Regions from separate parts of the Caproicibacter sp. genome, predicted to be linked through region 1. Evidence: predicted binding sites of a transcription regulator. Region 1 holds the regulator's gene; the other holds the start of a gene.

The links. The regulator LexA, encoded in region 1, represses DNA repair genes until DNA is damaged. The targets are predictions, from matches to a motif close to CNAACANNTGTTNG.
Region 2: a site for LexA is predicted at 4,397-4,410, ahead of ACLQ3M_RS01700 (putative DNA modification/repair radical SAM protein). Genes of this name have one in related genera too.

What each region holds. Positions count from the first base shown of each region.
Region 1 is NZ_JBJKOP010000023.1:54-6,249, reverse strand. Features, by position in the region: gene pap (polyphosphate:AMP phosphotransferase) at 1-613, shown strand, start outside; gene ACLQ3M_RS03560 (5'-methylthioadenosine/adenosylhomocysteine nucleosidase) at 666-1,358, shown strand; gene ACLQ3M_RS03555 (cyclase family protein) at 1,373-1,951, shown strand; gene lexA (transcriptional repressor LexA) at 1,955-2,542, opposite strand; gene ACLQ3M_RS03545 (ferredoxin) at 2,691-2,879, opposite strand; gene ACLQ3M_RS03540 (cupin domain-containing protein) at 2,935-3,276, opposite strand; gene ACLQ3M_RS03535 (peptidoglycan DD-metalloendopeptidase family protein) at 3,666-4,412, shown strand; gene ACLQ3M_RS03530 (IS1182 family transposase) at 4,594-6,183, opposite strand.
Region 2 is NZ_JBJKOP010000009.1:5,032-11,227, forward strand. Features, by position in the region: gene ACLQ3M_RS01680 (DUF1848 domain-containing protein) at 1-848, shown strand, start outside; gene ACLQ3M_RS01685 (secondary thiamine-phosphate synthase enzyme YjbQ) at 835-1,251, opposite strand; gene plsY (glycerol-3-phosphate 1-O-acyltransferase PlsY) at 1,551-2,249, shown strand; gene ACLQ3M_RS01695 (TIGR03915 family putative DNA repair protein) at 2,233-3,054, opposite strand; gene ACLQ3M_RS01700 (putative DNA modification/repair radical SAM protein) at 3,039-4,355, opposite strand; gene metF (methylenetetrahydrofolate reductase [NAD(P)H]) at 4,661-5,545, opposite strand; gene ACLQ3M_RS01710 (MBL fold metallo-hydrolase) at 5,750-6,196, opposite strand, start outside.

The DNA of each region.
Region 1 (6,196 bases):
TCTCGCGTTCGAGGGCTGGGACGCCGCCGGCAAGGGCGGCACCATCCGCCGCGTCGCCAAAGCGCTGGACCCGCGCGGCTATCAGGTAGTCCCAATCGCCTCGCCGACCCCGGACGAAAAAGCCCGCCAGTACCTGTGGCGTTTCTGGAAAAACCTGCCCCGCGACGGGCATATCGCCATCTTTGACCGAACATGGTACGGCCGTGTTCTGGTGGAGCGCGTGGAAGGCTTCTGCACGGAAGCAGAGTGGCGCCGCGCCTACCGCGAAATCAACGAATTTGAGCGGGAGCTTGCGGACTGGGGCGCCGTAATTCTGAAATTCTGGCTGCAGATTGACAAGGAAGAGCAACTCCGCCGCTTTCAGGCCCGGCAGAACAATCCGGAAAAGAGCTGGAAAATCACCGACGAGGACTGGCGCAACCGAAGCAAATGGGATCAATATGAAGCCTGTGTGAACGACATGCTGAAATACACTTCCACCCGGTACGCGCCGTGGCATATCATCGAATCGCAGGACAAAAAATTCGGGCGGATTCAAACTCTTGAACTGATTACCGACGCGATTCTTGACAAATGCGGAGAAAAGCATCCCCACGGAAAAAAAGAGGATTGATTTTCCTGCGAAAAAAACGTATGATCAAGGAAGTATCAGGAGGTGTTTCGAAATGATTGGAATCATCGGCGCAATGGACGTTGAGGTACAGGATCTGATTGGCCTGATGCCGGAACGGGTTTCGGAAACCGTCAGCGGAATCATTTACCACAGGGGGACCATTGAGGGAATTGAATGCGTGGTCTCCCGCTGCGGGATTGGAAAGGTCGCCGCCGCGGTCTGTGCTCAAACCATGATTCTGCGTTACCGTCCGGCGGCGCTGCTGAACGTCGGGGTAGCTGGCGGAACCGGCGCGGGGGTAAAAATCGGCGACATTGTCATTTCCAGTTCACTGGTTCAGCACGATATGGATACGAGCGCTCTCGGAGATGAAAAAGGATTTTTAAGCGGGCCGAATATCATTCATATCCCCGCTTCCCGCCGTCTGGCGGACCAGGCTGTCGCCGCCTCGAAATCCGTGTATCAACCGGAAAAAATACATACGGGAGTTATCGCCACGGGCGATCAGTTCATCGGCGATTCCGAACGGCTCGGCCGCATCGCGGATGAATTTGGCGCCTCCGCCTGTGAAATGGAGGGCGGAAGCATCGCGCAGGTCTGTTACCTGAACGGAACCGAATTTTTGGTCATCAGGGCGATTTCGGATAACGCGAACGAACAGGCCGCGGTCGATTTCACGGAATTCGCCGGCCGCTCCGCGCGCGAGCTGACCGAGCTGATCAAAAACCTTCTTCCCCGAATTTAAGGGGGAACTGCAAAATGGAATTGATCGACGTTACCAGAGAGCTGTTTTCCTCGCAGCCCTATCCGGGCGACCCGGTGCCGCGCCGGGATATCGTCCGCCGCATGGACCTTGGGGACGCCTGCAACCTTTCCGGATTTTACGCCTGCTGCCACAGCGCAACCCATCTGGACGCGCCGCTTCATTTCATCCCGGACGGAGATTCCGTTGATCAAATGGATCTTTCCCTCTTCATCGGTCCCTGCACGGTCATTGCCGCCGAGGGAATTCTGACCGGCGCGGACATCGACCGTCTCGCGCCGCCGCAGGGCGGCAGACTGCTGCTGAAAGGCGGCGGAGAGGCATATTTAACGCAAAGCGCGGCGTTCGCGCTCGCGCAGTCCGGCATTGTTCTGGTCGGAACGGACGCACAGAGCATCGGCGCGCCGAACGACGAAGAAGCCCCCCACAAAGAGCTGCTGGGCGCCGGCATCCCGATTCTGGAAGGGCTGAATCTTTCCCTTGCGGAACCGGGCGGCTACCGGCTCATCGCGTTCCCGCTTCTGATGTCCGGGGCGGAGGCTTCCCCCGTGCGCGCCGTTCTGATCCGAGACTGAGGTTTACCGGTAAAACCGGTAAACCGCGACGACCTTGCCCAGAATCAGCGCGTCCCGGGAATAGATCGGTTCAAACGCCGGGTTTTCCGGCTGCAGCCGGACGCGGTCCTTTTCGCGGAACAGGCGTTTGACCGTCGCTTCGTCCCCGATCAGCGCAACGACGATTTCCCCGTCGAGCGCCGAGCCGGTTTTCTGCGCGACAACGATGTCGCCGTTTAAAATTCCGGCGTTCTTCATGCTTTCCCCCTTGACGTTCAGCGCGAAGTATTCCTCGTCTCCCACACGCCTCGCGGGCGAAAACGGAAGATATCCCTCGATTTCCTCCACTGCAAGAATCGGGTTGCCCGCCGCCACCTGCCCCAGAATCGGAACCTGAATCGTGGTCTGCTCCCCGGCCAAATGAATGGCGCGGTTCAGGCCGCGGTCGCGCGTGATCAGCCCCTTTTCCTCCAGCGCCCTTAAATGCGCGTGAACACTGGAAGTGGATTTCAGCCCTGTGGCGCGGCAGATTTCCCGAACGGTCGGCGGCAGTCCGTTTTCCATTCTGCCTTTTAAGTAATCGTAAACTTTTTGTTGGCTTTTTGTCAGCATCCCGAATCACCTTCCCTGATTGATAGCAATATTATACCATAACAGCCGGCAAATGAAAACAAATGTTTGCAATAAATCCGGGTGAAAAGCCCTTCCCAAAAAGCAGCAAAAATCAGAGGGCAGCCGGTTTCGGCTGCCCTCTGAGCATTTATTCCACGGTGATGACTGATACGGGACAGCCTTCCTGCGCCTCGACCGCTTTCTCCTGTGCATCTTTCGGAACGTCTTCCTGATAAACCTCGGCTACTCCGTCGTCCCCCATACGGAAAACTTCAGGGCAGGTCTGCGGGCAAAGCCCGCAGGAGATACAACCGCTTCTGTCCAGACTGGCTTTCATAACAAACTCCTCTTTTTAATTTAATTTTTTGTGATATAAAACCTGACTTTAAAATCTACCGAGGGAATACGACGACAAGAAGCATCTTAAAACGGCTCTCCGAAGCAACGGCATGCGGAATCCCCGCGGGCATTACGATGGTTTTCCCCGAATCAAGATGTATTTTCTTCTCTCCGATCGTAATCAACGCCGTCCCCTCCAGAATCATGACCATTGCATCCCCGCCGGAGCTGTGTGAGCTGATCTCTTCATTCCGGTCAAACGCGAACAGCGTAATACTCACCGCCTGATTCTGCGCAAGGGTCCGGCTGACAACCTGACCGTCCTGATACTCAACAAGTTTGGTCAAATCCAGTTCTTTTTCAAAATCTATATTCTTTAAATAGTGGCTGTTCATGTTTCTTCCTCCGTTACAACACCATTATCCCCAACTCGCCGAAATCAATGCGTTCCAATCCAAATACGAAACCGCCGCGCCGCGCTGGCCGCAGACAGCTTCGGTGAGTTCTTTTGGAAAAAATTCATAAGGTATTCATAACTCATTCACAACTTTTTTGTGCATGGACGATATAATAAAAGCGTAATCAGGGAGTTGGAGCCGCACCGCTCTTTGATTCATGTTCTACCCTCCTCAATATACCCCTCAAGCTAATGAAATCGGACCCGGTCGGAAACGACCGGGTCCCTTTCCTTTCAAAAATAATCCTCAAAAAAAATATTGCCTCTGCCCGCCTTTTCCGTATAGCGAACCGTTTATGTGGTCAAAATACTTGCGGAGGTGGCAGAATGAATTTACACATACAAAAAAATGGCAGAAAAGGATCTTCAAAAGGTTTTTATATTGCGCTTGGGGTCTGCCTGATTGCCGTTGGAGTGGCAGCCTGGACGACTTATGACAGCGTGGTGAACTACGCGGCGCCTGATGACAAATCGCAGAGCGAAACCGTTCAGAGTACGGCACCCGCCAACAATACGGTCAGCGGGGTGTACGCGGAACCGGAATCCTCTTCCCGGACCGAAGCGTTGTCTTCCAAGGCCCCGTCCAGTTCCGAGGCCGTTGCATCCAAGCCCGATTCCAAGCCGGAATCAAAACCGGAAGCGCCTGTTTCAAAGCCGGAGCGGACAGCTGCAGCCGAGGTGACGCACTACTCCTATCCCGTTGGAAAAACGGTCGTTCAAAAATTCAGTACGGACCCGGTCTACTGCAAAACCACTCTTGACTGGCGCGCGCATACCGGAATCGACCTGAGCGCCAAGCAGGGTGAAACTGTCAAGGCAATTGCAAACGGGACGGTTACCAAAGCCTATCAGGATGACAAATACGGAAACACGGTCATTATCACGCACGGCAACGTTGAAGCCTGGTACTGCGGTCTGGACCAGATGAAAGTAAAAGCCGGAGACACCGTTGAATCCGGGCAGGAAATCGGAACGGTCGGCAAGGTTCCGATTGAGCAGGAGGAAGAGTCCCATCTGCACTTTGTCACCAAGGTGAACGGAGAATATGTCGATCCCCTTACCCTGCTGAAATAATAGCAAAGGGGCTGTTGCAAAACGAAAGTTTTGGGGCAGTTCCTTTTTCTGTTGAAAAGTCAGCGATTTCGATATTTTTGTTGAAAATTCTGCGAGATAAACGGTCAAACAGACACGGCAGTGCTAAGCTCCGCCTTTAAGCATCGCATAAAAATCGATCATTTTCTGTTTTTTCTGTAATCTACTCTTTTTGAAGACAAAACAAATGTGTTTTCAGTCTTCCCGCGTTGCATTTTGCCCACAGTTTGTTCAGGTTGTATCCAAGGCACAGCAGGTAAAGCTCTGTGGAAATGTTCGTCCGGCCACGGGTGAGAAAACGTTTAAACTTTCGGTCGTTTTTCAGTACGCCGAAAGCCCCTTCTACCTGAATAGAACGGTTGATCCGAAGCCGAATGCCGCGCTCGGTCAAGATATTTTGCAGGGATCGTTCACTGAGCCGGAGCAAATCCGTTTTAACCTGCAATTCTTTCGGTTTTCCGTCTTTTGCCTTGCAGCACGCCTCACGGCACGGGCAATCCGCACAGTTTTCACATCGGTAATATGCTGTCGTCAGAAAATGCCCTTGCCGATTGAGCTGCGTACTCTCACGGCGAAAGGCGAGCTTTCTGCCGGCTGCACAGAAGTAGCAGTCTTGCTGTTCGTCATATTGCATATTCTCCCGGCGGCCGATCTGCTGTTTAAACTTCCGGGTCTTCTGTGCCTCGCAGTTAATCGGCTTGATGAAGCTGGTCTGCCCGTTTCCTTCCAGATACAGGTAGTTGTCCAGACTTTCATAGCCCGCGTCCGCCACAATATCCCGGTAGCGTTCCCCATGCTGCTGTTCGAGTCTGCGCAAAAAGGGTCGCAGCGTCCCGCTGTCCGTCCGGTTCGAAAAAGCCGCGGCGCCTGTGATGTACTCGCTGTTCACGGCAATCTGCACATTGTAGCCGGGTTTGAGCTGCCCGTTGCGCATATGGTCCTCCTTCATATGCATAAAGGTGGCATCCGGATCTGTTTTGGCATAACTGTTACGACTGTTTCCCATTAAAAACAGCTTCTTCTCATAGCCCTCCCACTTTTCCAGCAATGTAAAAATCTTCTCATACGCCCGCTGCCGGGGCGGCTTGCGGCGACCGGCTCCATGTACAAAATGAATTCCGTTTTTCTCACAGGCCGCCTTTTCCGATTTTACCAATTCACGGAACTTTTTCAGGGTCACATTGCCGGAAATTCCACGGCTTTCAAATTCCTCACGCACGGCATCCTTCACTTTGGCCAAATATTTCTCCGTCGTCTTGCGCCAGACAAACGTGTAGCGGTTCGCCCGGCTCTCCAGCTTGGTGCCGTCGATGAACACCTCGTCGTGCTCCGTCTCGCCCATCTGTTCCAGTCGCCGGACAAATTGGTAAAACAAATCTTCCACTGCTTCTTTGGTACGTCCGGTGCGAAACCTCGCAAACGTGCTGTAGTCCGGCACCGGTTCTCCATTGAGCAGCCACATGAAGTCCACTCTTTTCCGGCAGGCTTCCTCCAGTTTGCGGGTCGAGTAAATACCGCACATATACCCGTACACCAATACCTCAAAGATGATCCGGGGTTCGGCTGCCGATTTTCTTCCCTGTGAAGAATAGGCGCGATACAGTTCCCTGTAATCCAGTTCCTCAAGCTGCGCGCTGGCAAGCCGTACCGGATCATCCTGCGGTATTGTTATTTCCATATCCATTGGGAGCGTCAACTGTTGATTTTTTCGCTCGAATTTGTTATGCTCTAAGAGCTTTTCATTTTGTGTCACAACTAAATTCTAA
Region 2 (6,196 bases), on a different contig from region 1:
TTCGCAACCCGATGAGCCCTTCTCAGGTCTCCCGTGTCGTCCTTTCCCCGGAAACAATCGACTGCATCGTATTTTGGACCAAAAACCCGGCCCCCATGCTGGACATGCTGGAAGAAATCCGGCAAATGGGGTATGAATTTTACTTTCAGTTCACGCTGAATCCCTACGGTAGCGCGATCGAACGGTATCTGCCCGGCAGAGATGCCCGTATCGAAGCGTTTTGCCGCCTCAGCCGGGCAGTCGGGCGCAGCCGCGTCGTCTGGCGCTACGACCCCGTGATTTTGAACGACGAACTGACTCCCGACTGGCACATGCGGTCCTTTCGCGAGCTTTGCGAACGGATCGGCGGCTTGACGGAGGAGTGTATTTTCAGTTTTGTGGACCATTACAGTAAAATGTCCCGCCGAACCGCAGGCCTCGTCCGTGAAATCCGGCCGGAGGAAATGCGGCAGGTAGCGGCGGGTTTCGCCGAAGCCGCGCAAAAGAACGGGATTGCGCTGAAAACCTGTTCAGAAGCGATCGATCTTTCCGGCTGCGGAATAAAACACGCGAGCTGCATCGACCGCGGCAGAATCGAGCGGCTGGTCGGCTGCCCGATCGACGGTGCAAAAGACCCGAACCAACGGCCCGGGTGCGGCTGTTTGCAGAGCGTCGACATCGGCGCTTACGACACCTGCCGGCACGGCTGCGTCTACTGCTACGCCTGCGGCGGCGAGGAAACCCTCCGCAGAAAAGCCCGGAGCCACGACCCGCATTCTCCGCTGCTCGCGGGGCATTTATCGGAATCCGATCGGGTGACCGAACGAAAAGCGGCTTCCCTGAAAAAGTCTCAGCTCACTCTCCTATGATTTTCACAAGCGCATGCTTGTCCCGTTTTCCGTCGAATTCGAAATAAAAAATCTGCTCCCAGGTGCCGAAATCCAGTTTTCCCTCCGTGACCGCCACAACGACCTCCCGCCCCATAACCGTGCGCTTCAAATGCGCGTCGGCATTGTCCTCGTAGCCGTTGTGCCGGTAGCGGCTGTACGGCTTTTCCGGCGCGAGCTTTTCCAGCCAGTCCTCAAAATCCTGATGGAGCCCGCTTTCATCGTCGTTGATAAACACACTCGCCGTGATATTCATGGCGTTAACCAATACAAGCCCTTCTTTTACGCCGCTTTCCTTCAGGGCGGCCTCCACCTGCCGAGTGATGTTGACAATTCCACGCCGGGTCGGCAGATGGAAGAAGAGTTCCTTTCGGTACGATTTCATTTGACTTTACTCCTTTCAGACCGTTTCCCATGGATTTTATTTCTCAGCTAATTTTATCCTGATTCTATTTTAGCGGCCTTACGACCGGGCTGCAATCGTTTTCAATGAGCGCCGGCCGCAGGCCTAACGGCCTCCGGGCGATGTAATTGAGCCATCGCAAAGTATCTCCTTGAAAAAACGGGATGCCGGTGTTATGATATTGGCATGGCGCCCCGGCCGCTCGATTCTTTTGATCGGCGGCGAAGCGGATGATGGATCCGCCTGTGGGGAAGGCTTTTTAAACGGGGGGAGAAACGATTATGCCGGACTTTTCGATTGCCGCGCCCGCGCTGATTGTCGCGGTCCTGTCCTATCTTCTGGGAAGCATCAGCTTTTCCATTATTTTTACGAAAAGGCTTTGTCACAACACGGATATCCGCACGCTCGGCAGCGGAAACGCGGGATTAACCAATGTGCTTCGTTCCGTCGGGGTAAAGGCCGGAATTCTGACGTTGATTTTCGACTTTTCAAAGGGCGCCGTTTCCGTCTACGCCGGGAGGGCCATTTTTCAATACTTCAGCGCGCTTTCCGGAATCCCGCCCTACTTTGCCCAGTATGGGGCTTATTTAGCCGGGCTTTTCTGCATGATCGGCCATATTTACCCGGTCTATTTCGGTTTCCGCGGCGGCAAGGGCGTCCTTTCTTCCGCGGCAATGCTCTTACTGCTGGACTGGCGCCTTTTCAGCGTTGCCATTGTCATCTTCGCTTTTGTTTTTGCTTTTTCCAGAATCGTATCCCTCGGGTCGGTTCTGGCGGCCATTTCCTTTCCCATCGCGAATTTCCTGTTTTTATATTTTCAAGACTACCGCGCAGGCGCAAACGGCGCCGTTCCGCTTTCCTTCGTCTGGATTACCACGCTGTTCGCGCTCGTGATCTCTTCCCTGCTGATTTGGAAGCACCGTGAAAATATCCGAAGGCTGAAAAACGGCACGGAAAAAAAGCTCACGATCCACAAATAAAAGGCAGCTGATTTTTATCCCGCTCCGGTTGATTCGGGGCGGATTTTTTTGGGCTTTCTTTTCGTTCGCAGAATTCCGTCATACAGCTCCAGTACCGCATCGGCATGTGGCTTCTGCGGCAGACCGGGTTATGCCTTCCCTCCACTTCTACGGTCTTATAATAAAGCCGCCACAAGGCCCGCGCCTCCCGTTCCCGTTCGTCCGGTTCCGGCAGCTCTACGCCGTCCGCCGGGATAATCGCCGTTTGATGGGGGCGGTAAACCAGCGCGGCGCCATGATTTTTGTCATAGATCAGGAATCGTTCCTCCGGGTAGCGCGCGCAAAAGTGCGGCGCCAACAGCGGAAGCACAAAATTTTTTGGCTCGATTTCCGCCGCGAGGGCCCCGTCAAATTCTGAAAATCTGAGGAATCCCTTCAAAAGATGCGTTTCACGATCCAGAAAATTGACCGCCTGAAACAGCACGTGAACCGTGTCATTCGCAAGCATCTCCATGACCTGCGGGCCGTGCCGGTACCCAAGGCGCAAAAACAGGAGAATATGACGTTCTTTTCCCGGCAGGCAGGTCAGAAACGCACGCTTGACAAAACCGACTGCCTCCGGCCCGATTTTCTTCGGAATAGACGCGGCGACCCGCGCCGCTTTTTCCGAGTCGGCGGTGATTTCCCGTTCCGGCGCCAGCATGATCTGGCCGTCGTCCGGCGGGAGCACGGCAAAGGGAATTTCCTTTCGCTCGTAACTTTCGAACACGCAGCACAAAAGCCCTTCAAAGCTGCCGTCATACCGGTAAATTATGTTGTCAGCCATCTTTGCACCTCCTCCCGTTCCGGCCCTGCGCCCCCGAAAAACGAAAGCTGCTGCGGAGCCTCTTCCCAGTCAAGGTCGCGGCTGTACAAATTCAGCTCTTTTGAAGACAAAAGAGCCCTGAGAATCGAATCCCGCGTCAATTTCAGCCCGGGAACGGTTTTTCCCCGGCAGGTAATAAAATACTGCGCCCGTTTGAGCACGACGCCCAGCTTTTTCAAATCTGCGAAATCAAGAGAAGCGGTCCGGCGAGCCGTCAGAATCCGCTTTACCCCGGTCACGCCGATTCCCGGAACGCGCAGCAGCAATTCTTTCGGCGCGCGGTTGACTTCCATCGGAAAAACTTCCATACGGTTCAGCGCCCAGTTGCATTTCGGGTCCACATACGGATTAAAGGTCTGATGCTCGGGGTCGAGCAGTTCCTCCGCGGAAAAGCCGTAAAAGCGAAGGAGCCAGTCCGCTTGATACAGCCGGTGCTCCCGCAGAAGCGGCGGGCGGGAACCCAAGGCCGGCAGCAGACTGTTTTCCACAACCGGGAGGTACGCGGAGTAAAAGACGCGCTTCAGGCCGTAATTCCGGTAAAGCCCCTGCGCCAGATTCAGAATGCGGTAATCGGTGTCGGGCGTCGCTCCGATCATCATCTGCGTGCTCTGCCCCGCCGGAACAAATCTCGGCGTATGCCGGTACCGCACCAGATCCGTTTTATTCTGCCGGATCCCGTCCCGAATCTCACCCATCGGCTTCAAAATGGAAGCCTTGCTTTTATCCGGCGCGAGCAGAGAAAGACTTTGGCGGGAGGGAAGCTCAATGTTGACGCTCATCCGGTCGGCCAGCAGGCCGAGCCGCTCAATCAGCGAGCGGTCCGCCCCCGGTATCGCCTTCGCATGGATATATCCGCCGAAACGGTACTCCTCCCGTAAAATTCTCAGCGTTTCAATCATGCGCTCACAGGTATAATCCGGACTTTTCAGAACGCCGGAGCTTAAAAACAGCCCTTCGATATAATTACGCCGATAGAAGCTGATGGTAAGGTCCGCCAGCTCCCGGGGGGTGAATTCGGCGCGCGGCGTCTGGTGGGAACGCCGGTTGACACAATACCGGCAGTCGTAGGCGCATCGATTGGTCATCAGAACCTTTAAAAGTGACACGCAGCGCCCGTCGGCCGCAAAGGTATGGCAGATTCCGCATGCCTCCGCACTGCCGATCCCGCCGCGGGCGGCACTTCGATCAACTCCGCTGGACGTGCAGGCGACATCGTATTTTGCCGCGTCGGTCAGGATTTTCAGTTTGTCAAACAAATCCATTTCATTCTTCCCCCCGCTGTTATCTTTTCTAATCATAGCACAGAACATACGTTCCTGTAAAGGGTAAAAATAAAAGAACCGGCAAAAAACCGGTTCAGAAGAGATAAGTCTTCATAGCCTTGCCCCACCCACGCGCAAAGAACAAAAATCGAGAGCAATCCAATCCTTTTGGGATGCAAACAAAAATAAAGGCGACTTCAGAATAAGTTTCTGAAACGCCTTTGTTTTATGTAGGTAAATTCTACTTCCATAGCGCTATGCATCACAACCAAACTATAGTAGGAATTATAACATAATCTTCCAAATCAGTCAAGACCTTTTTGACCGACGGATAAAATATCGGAGATATTCTCCATAATCTTCCGCGCCACATCCGGTTTGTTCATGGTGTAAACGTGAATCGCCTTTACGCCGTTCGCCACCAGATCAATGATCTGTTCCGTGGCATAGGCAATGCCGGCCTGCTTCATCGCTTTGGGATTGTCGGAAAATTTATCCACAATAGCAAGAAAACGCGGCGGAAGCGCCGTCCCCGACAATGCGCAGATTCTGCGGATCTGTTTGCTGCTGGTCACAGGCATGATACCCGCCGCAACCGGAACCTGAATCCCCTTTGCAAGAATGCGGTAAAGAAAATTATAAAAAATGTTGTTGTCAAAAAACATCTGCGTCGTCAAAAAATCGCAACCGCAGTCGACCTTTTCCTTCAGGTGATCGATGTCGTCTTCCTTATGCTCGCATTCCACGTGGCCTTCCGGATAGCAGGCGGCGCCGATGCAGAAATTTCCCGACGACTTAATCTGGCGAACCAGCTCCTTTGCGTACCGGTACTGACGCGGGGAGGGAAATTCCATTCCGGGCGGAATATCTCCGCGCAGCGCGAGGACGTTTTGTATGCCGCGCGATTTCAGATCCTCCAAAACGCCGGAAACCTCTTCCCCGGTGGAAGAAACGCAGGTCAGGTGCGCAAGGGCCGGTACGCCGCACTGCTGAATCAATTCGGCAATCTGCGCGGTGGATTTGGAGGTTCCCCCTCCTGCGCCGAACGTCACGCTCAAGAACGAGGGTGACAGCGATGCGATTTCCGTCACGACCTGCCGCGCCTGCGAAAAATCCGAATCTTTTTTTGGCGGAAAAACCTCAAAGGAAACGGAAACTCCCTGACGATTGAGAATATCGATAATTTTCATATAGTTCCTCCCTGCTCTGACCCTGAAAAAGAAAAACCGTCTTCCCCACCGGGAGGACGGATGGAATTCACGACGCCTCTTCCACGGCCCGGCGCTTCGCGGCACCGGCCCTTACAGGAAACGGGAAACGGATATTTTTGTATTTCTGAAGTTTATTATACAATGCCGCCGTTCCCCCGTCAAGGGTGAAACGCAGGTATCGATTCAGGACAGATCAATTTTGTCCCCAACCGCGCCCAGAGCGCACCGGCTTCCCAAAGCCTGTTTCAACTGTGCGGCTGCGGTGATTCCGGTACAGTGCAGCGGAATCACCTTTTGAAGGTCGGACTGCGAAAAATACTCCAGAGTTTTTTGAATCCGTTCCGGCCCCTCGCCGTTCAGATGCATTCCGGCGACCAGCGAGAGAATTTTCTTGCCCGGAAAACATGCCCGCACATGTTCCACGCAGTTGACGACGCCCCGGTGGCTGCACCCGGAAAAGATGGCAAGGCCGTCCCCGTCTTTCACCACGAGAATCTGCTCGTCTTCCATGTGGTCCGGGACCCTTTCCGCGCCTTCTTCCGTGAAAAAGCAGTCCTGTACGGATTCAAAAGAGTTATAGCTTCCGATATTCCCAAGCGTCCAGACTCCCGGCAGAATTTCCGTCTTGCC